Regions from separate parts of the Pandoraea faecigallinarum genome, predicted to be linked through region 1. Evidence: riboswitches for the same ligand, from Rfam matches in the RefSeq annotation. Region 1 holds a riboswitch; the other holds the start of a gene.

Region 1 (3,411 bases):
CGGCAGCACCTTGAAGCCGTCGCGAATCAATTGCTCGGCCGCCGTCACCAGACCGAACGGGTCGGGCTGGAGAGTGTAATCGTCACCGATGAGTTCAAGCTTGATCCAGTCGGTCTCGAAGACTTCACGCGCCATTTGCGCCGTCGTCACCGCCTCCTGCACCGAATGGCAGCCCGCCGTGTTGGGCAATACCGGCACCGCGAGACGACGCAGCGTCTCCCAGAAATGCCCTTCGGACGCCTGCGCGCCGGTGCCCGACAACTGGCGGCGCAATGCCACCGTCACCATGCCGGGACGCGCCGCATCGATGGAGTCGTTGAGCGCCTGAAGCGACGGATAACGCGCCGTGCCGAGCAAGAAGCGGCTGCCGAAGCGGGTGTCGTAAAGCGTGAGCGCGTCGCGCGTGCTGCTGGCGGCCACGTTGTTCGTTTCCGTGAATGCGTTCATTTCAGCCTCCGGCCACCGGTTGCACGACATCGATCTTGTCGCCCTGCGCGAGCCTGCGCTCGGCATATTGCGTCTTGGGCACGAATTGCCCGTTGATCGCCGCTGCAAAAGGCGGCTTGGCGCCGAAGGCGGCGAGCGCCTCGGCCAGCGTCGCCGTCTCGGCCACGCTCAGTGTCTGTTGATTGATATGGATGTCCATCGCGTACCGCTTCCTCTCAAGCCTGACGGAACAGATCCGGCCAGGGCCGGCTCGCTCGCCACGTCTCCCAGTCGAACGCATCCCGTGTTGCGTCCGTCGTTTGCATCAATGCCTGCGCCAGTGCGCATGCTTCGCCCGTCACCGCCGGGGCGAGCAGGTAGCCGTGACGGTACAGGCCGTTCACGCGCAGCAGCCGCGCCCCGTCCCATTGCACGCGCGGCAGATGGTCGGGCAGCGCCGGGCGGCAGTTGACGTTCAGCTCGACGATGCGCGCCTCGCCGAACGCCGGATTCAGCGAATGCGCCGCGGAGAGCAGTTCGAGCGCGGAGCGCACCGTCATCGGCGACATATCCTCGGATTCGAGTTCGGTCGCGCCGATCACGTACAGATCGTTTTCCTTGGGCGCGATGTAGATCGGGTAGCGCGGATGCAGCAATCGCACCGGCCGGCGCAACCCGATGCCCGGCGCGTGAATGCGCACCACTTCGCCGCGCACGCCGCGCAATTGCGTGAGCACTTCGCGCGCCCCGAGTCCGCGGCAGTCGACGACCAGACCGGCATCCGGATACTGTCCCTCGGCGATCTGCGTATTCCAGTGCAACCCGGCCCCCGCCGCTGCGAGACCGGCCGCCAGCGCCCGCAGCAACTGACGGTTATCCAGCTGCCCTTCGTTGGGCAACAACCACCCCTCCTGGAAACGCCCGGCGAGCGCCGGTTCGACGTCTGCCAGCCGGGGGCCGGCAATTCGCTCGACGCCTGCGCGCAATAACTCGGGCGGCGCGTTCGCGCGCATGCGCCGGTCGAACATGACGGCTTCGGCCCGGTCGGGCTGATGCCACACGACCAGCGTGCCATTGCGCTGGAAAAAGACATGCTCGGGAAGACCGTCGATCAGACCGGGCCAGCGCTCAAGGCCGACCGCCCCCATTTCGACGATGCTCGGCTCGGCCACGGCCGCCTCGGCCAGCGGTGCGAGCATGGCGGCCGCCACCCAGCCGGCCGCGGACGATCCGTCGGCATCGCCCCGTTCGTAAAGCGCCACGCTCGCCCCGGCGCGGACCAGTTGCCATGCAAGCAGCCGGCCGGAAAGCCCGCCACCGAGCACGGCAACGTCCGGACGTGAAGTGGCGTGGGAAGGTGTCGCGCTCATACGCGCGCGGGCGCACGAGCCGTGGCGGCACGCTGGCACTCAGGGAAATTTGCGGGATGTCGCGCAACGCAACGCATGGAGTCCTTTCCTCATGAAAGCAAAAGGACGAAACGGTGTTGGACACCTTACCCCACTGGAGGAGTCGGAAACTTCCCACGCCGGTATTACCCGGGTCGGGTGCAAAGGGTCTCTCTCAGCCCCGTGAACTCGCTGACGTGACTACGTCGCTACGTCGCTACGTCGGTTACGGAGCACCCCTGTTTCGCCCGAGGTCATTACAACATAGATGCCGACGCCCGTGCAAGCTGGCTTTCCGGGCGATTGCACGCGCTTGGCGTCTCGTTTTTTGACGAATGCCCTGGGCCTTGTAACGGTCCGTAAACTGAAAGCCGCCCGCGGCATGCGCTTCGCGCCCGAAATCGTGCAACGCACCATCGGGAACCGCTGTCCAATGTGTCAATAAGAACGTTGCTCCACCGCGGCCGCGCCGCCCGACGATCATGGCCCACCCGCCGATGTCCCCCGCACCCTCCGACCCCGCTCCCGGCGGTCGCGGCAGCCTCGCCACCACGCCCCCGCCCGGACCGCCGAAGCCTCCCACGGCGTGGCAGCTGATCCGGCCGTACTGGGTCTCGGAAAAGCGCTGGAAAGGGCGCCGCCTGCTCGCACTCGTCATCGCGCTCAACCTTGCGATCGTGTTCATCAACGTGCGTCTGAACGCGTGGAATACCGCCTTCTATGATGCCCTCGACAAACGGAACTGGCCGGTCTTCAAATCCTCTCTCGTCGAATTCGCGGTGCTGGCGTTCAGCTTCATCATCATTGCGACCTTCCGCACGTACTTTCGCCAGATGCTCGAAATCCGCTGGCGGCAGTGGATCACCGACGCCACCCTGGCGAAGTGGTTCGCCCATCAGGCGTTCTACCGCATCGAGCGCGATCATCTTGCGGACAACCCCGACCAGCGCATTTCCGAAGACATCCGCTCGCTCGTCAATTCGTCGCTCGCGCTTTCGCTCGATCTGTTGACGACGGTGGTCTCGCTGTTCTCCTTCATCACCATCCTGTGGACGATTTCGGGCGCGTTGTCGTTCGCGCTCGACGGTATGAACATCACCATTGCGGGCTACATGGTGTGGGTCGCGGCGCTGTATGCCATCGTCGGCTCGTTTTTCATCTTCAAGGTCGGCCGCCCGCTTGTCGGTCTGAGCTATCGTCAGCAGCAGGTGGAAGCCGACTTCCGTTTCCTGCTGGTGCGACTGCGCGAATCCGCCGAACAGGTCGCGCTCTATCGCGGCGAAAGGGCGGAGTGGTCGCGCCTGCAAGTGGCCTTCGGCGCGGTGCGCGAGAACTGGTGGCAGATCATGGTCGTGACGAAGCGCCTGATCTTCGCGAACTCGATCTATGCGCAGATTGCCATCGTCTTCCCGATCATGGCCGCCGCCCCGCGCTACTTCGCAGGCGCCTTCACCCTGGGCGTGCTCATGCGGATCATCGACGCCTTCGGGCAGGTGAGCGACGGTTTCTCCTGGTTCGTGAACAGCTTTCAGACGCTGGCCGACTGGAAGGCGACGATCAACCGTCTGCGCGAATTCGCCCGCGTGATCGAGCACAC
Region 2 (3,411 bases), 800 kb from region 1:
CGTCGTCCTTGTTCGGCAAACCCAGGTGTTCCTTCGGCGTGACATAGCACAGCATGGCCGTGCCGTACCAGCCGATGGTCGCCGCGCCGATACCCGACGTGATGTGGTCGTAACCCGGCGCGATGTCCGTGGACAACGGGCCGAGCGTGTAGAACGGGGCTTCGTCGCAGTACTCGAGCTGGAGATCCATGTTCTCCTTGATGAGTTGCATCGGCACGTGGCCCGGGCCTTCGATCATCACCTGAACGTCGTGCTTCCACGCGATTTGCGTGAGTTCGCCGAGCGTCTTGAGTTCGGAGAGTTGCGCTTCGTCGTTGGCATCGTAGATCGAGCCGGGACGCAGGCCGTCGCCCAGCGAGAACGCGACGTCGTACGCCTTCATGATTTCGCAGATCTCTTCGAAGTGCGTGTACAGGAAGCTTTCCTTGTGATGCGCGAGACACCACTTGGCCATGATCGAGCCGCCGCGGCTGACGATACCCGTCATGCGGTTGGCCGTCATCGGTACGTACGCAAGGCGCACGCCGGCGTGGATCGTGAAGTAGTCAACGCCTTGCTCGGCCTGCTCGATGAGTGTGTCGCGGAACATTTCCCACGTCAGATCTTCGGCCTTGCCGTTGACCTTTTCCAGTGCCTGATAGATCGGCACCGTGCCGATGGGCACCGGGCTGTTACGCAGAATCCACTCGCGCGTTTCGTGGATGTGCTTGCCCGTCGACAGATCCATGACGGTGTCGCCGCCCCAGCGGATGGCCCACGTCATCTTGTCCACTTCTTCGCCGATCGACGACGTCACGGCGGAGTTGCCGATGTTCGCGTTGATCTTCACGAGGAAGTTACGGCCGATAATCATCGGCTCCGACTCCGGGTGGTTGATGTTGTTCGGAATGATGGCGCGGCCGCGTGCGACTTCGTCGCGCACGAATTCCGGCGTGATTTCGGCAGGAATGCTCGCGCCGAAATGCTGACCCGGATGCTGGCGCGAGAGCAGCTTGGCCAGGCGCTCGCCCTGCGGGCCGGTATTGCGCACACTTTCGATGTATTCCTGGCGGCGCAGGTTTTCGCGAATGGCGATGTATTCCATCTCCGGCGTGATGATGCCCTGACGCGCGTAATGCATTTGCGTCACGTTCTTGCCGGCCTTCGCGCGACGCGGCGTGCGGTGCAATCCGGGGAAGCGCAGGTCGGCGGTCGCGCTGTCGTTGGCGCGCTCACGGCCGTAAGCGGAGGACAGGCCCGGCAGCGCTTCCGTGTCGCCGCGCTCTTCGATCCATTTCGCGCGCAGCGCGGGCAGACCGGAACGGATATCGATGGTCGCATTCGGATCGGTGTACGGACCCGAGCAGTCGTAGACGTAGATCGGCGGATTCTTTTCGCCGCCGAAGCTCGTGGGCGTGTCGGCTTGCGAGATTTCGCGCATCGGGACCTGAATGTCCGGGCGCGAGCCCTGTACGTAGATCTTGCGGGAATTGGGCAGCGGTGCGATCGCGGCTTCGTCCACGCGCGCGTTGGCTGAGAGGAACTTCGGATTGGCGTTCATGCAATGTCTCCTGGCGGGGCACGTGTTGACGCCGACAAATTCGGCGCAAAGCGGCTCAGGAGCATGAACGGGGGCGAGGAATTTCTACGCTCCCTGCGCTGGCATTATCCAGATCAGGTTCTAAGGGTATTTCTCACCCACAACTCACGTTGCAGGACCCCTGCGCTTAGCTTTGCGGCAACGATACACCGACATACCCGGCAAACACAAGCGCGATGTGTCCCGAAAAACGTGAACCGATCATGGTGCGGTGCGACATATCGCGCGTTGCCCGGCGTGTATCGAAGGCCCGCCGGAAACGGATGACGCGCCCGTGGCGAGCCCGCCCGATCGTCCGGCAAGGCGCTATTGCGCGAGACGCACTTCCCGCTGAAACTCGCGTGGCATCAGGCGCAGGGCATCGCGGAAAAATCGCCGGTCCGGCGGCGGCAGCAGCGGCAGGACACGTCCGAGCGAGCGCGCGGCATGCAGGGCTTGCGGCGAATCGCCGTCCTGATGCAGCGCAAACCACAACATCTCGAACCAAAGGTTGGCAAGTTGTAACGGCTCGAAACGAACGCGTCCCTCTTCGTGGTCGTCAAGCGTCGTCACGATGACGTCGGTCCAGCGCCAGAATCCCTTGGCGCGGGAGAATGGTGCGCCGAAGGGCTGCACGGCGTCGAGAAAGGCGTCGACGGCCAGCGGCGTGCTCGCGCGCAGCGTCTCCAGATCCGGGTCCCGCCTCGCGGGTACGGCGCCTCGCGCGATACGCAACAGAAAGACGGTATTCCAGACGGAATTCCCGCCCACGCCGAAGCGATCGCAAATCCACTCCGACAGGCCGATCCAGCGCAACGCTTGACGTTGCACGTCGGCGGCGGCGAGGCGTCTGCCGGGGTCGATGAGCGCACCTTGCCAGAACAGCCAGAGCGACAGGCCGATGTTCGCCGCGACGTGTTGCGCGAGCTCGATGGAGTCGGCTTCGAAGGCCGCTTGCAGGGCGTCGGAGAAGGCAGCGAGCGCGTCGGCAGCCGATTGCGCTCGCGCTGAAATCGGGCCGTTGCGCGCGGCGTGCGACTTGTGCAACAACGCTTGCAGATTGCGGCTTTCGAAGCGGATACGCGGGTTATAGACGAGACAGGGCGCGAGCGTCGCGTCGTCGCTGATGCGGTGCAGATGCGCCAGCGCGCCCGCTTCGTCACGCGATGCGTAGGCTTGCCATGCCTGCACGATCCAGTGCATGGCGCGTAACGTCGGCGATCCCGGCCGATTGGCGTCAACGGTCGCAGCGAGCGTGGCGAGCGTGCGTTTGGTCCGCGCTGCGTCACCCATGCGGCGCCATACGATCGTCTCGGCGAGCAGGGCGATGCCGCGTTGCACGTCGTCCACGGCGCAGAGCTGCGCCGCATGAAACGAGGGGATGGCGCCCGTGCGCTGCTGTCGCCTGGGCCCGCCCGCGGACGGTGCACACGGCGGTGCGAAGAACACGCCATCCTGCATGTCGCGTTTGCCCAGCGTCAGGTGATGCCAGAACGCAATGTCCTGCATGACGTAATCGAGTGCGGGCGACTGCGTGTCGGGCACCGAGGCCAGCGGCAGACCGAGAAAGGCCGCGATGGCGCGACGGGCGTCGGCGGGTGCGGCATCGCCGATCATGACCTCGATGCGCGACATCTCCTGCGGGGCCAGCCAGAACGGACCTTTGCCGCGCCCACGCGTGGGCAGCAGACGCACGTCCATTTGACGATCGTCGCCCCAGCCCACGGCGATACCCCACCGCGCAAAATCCGAAAATGCGCGGCTAACGAGCATACGCATATCGCCGGCGGCCTGACCGAAGCGAATCTTCAATGACGCCAAGGTTACCGGCGAGGTTTCGTAATGCGCGGCGT

Evidence for each region. A riboswitch is a leader RNA that binds a small molecule or an ion and turns the genes downstream of it on or off. The one in region 1 is predicted to bind thiamine pyrophosphate.
Region 2: another riboswitch for thiamine pyrophosphate. It lies ahead of thiC (phosphomethylpyrimidine synthase ThiC); the one in region 1 lies ahead of AB870_RS21105 (FAD-dependent oxidoreductase).

What each region holds. Positions count from the first base shown of each region.
Region 1 is NZ_CP011807.3:4,798,065-4,801,475, forward strand. It holds gene AB870_RS21095 (thiazole synthase) at 1-447, opposite strand, end outside; gene thiS (sulfur carrier protein ThiS) at 449-646, opposite strand; gene AB870_RS21105 (FAD-dependent oxidoreductase) at 663-1,796, opposite strand; TPP riboswitch at 1,930-2,065, opposite strand; gene AB870_RS21110 (ABC transporter ATP-binding protein/permease) at 2,312-3,411, shown strand, end outside.
Region 2 is NZ_CP011807.3:3,993,748-3,997,158, reverse strand. It holds gene thiC (phosphomethylpyrimidine synthase ThiC) at 1-1,540, opposite strand, end outside; TPP riboswitch at 1,614-1,712, opposite strand; gene AB870_RS17490 (hypothetical protein) at 1,886-3,411, opposite strand, start outside.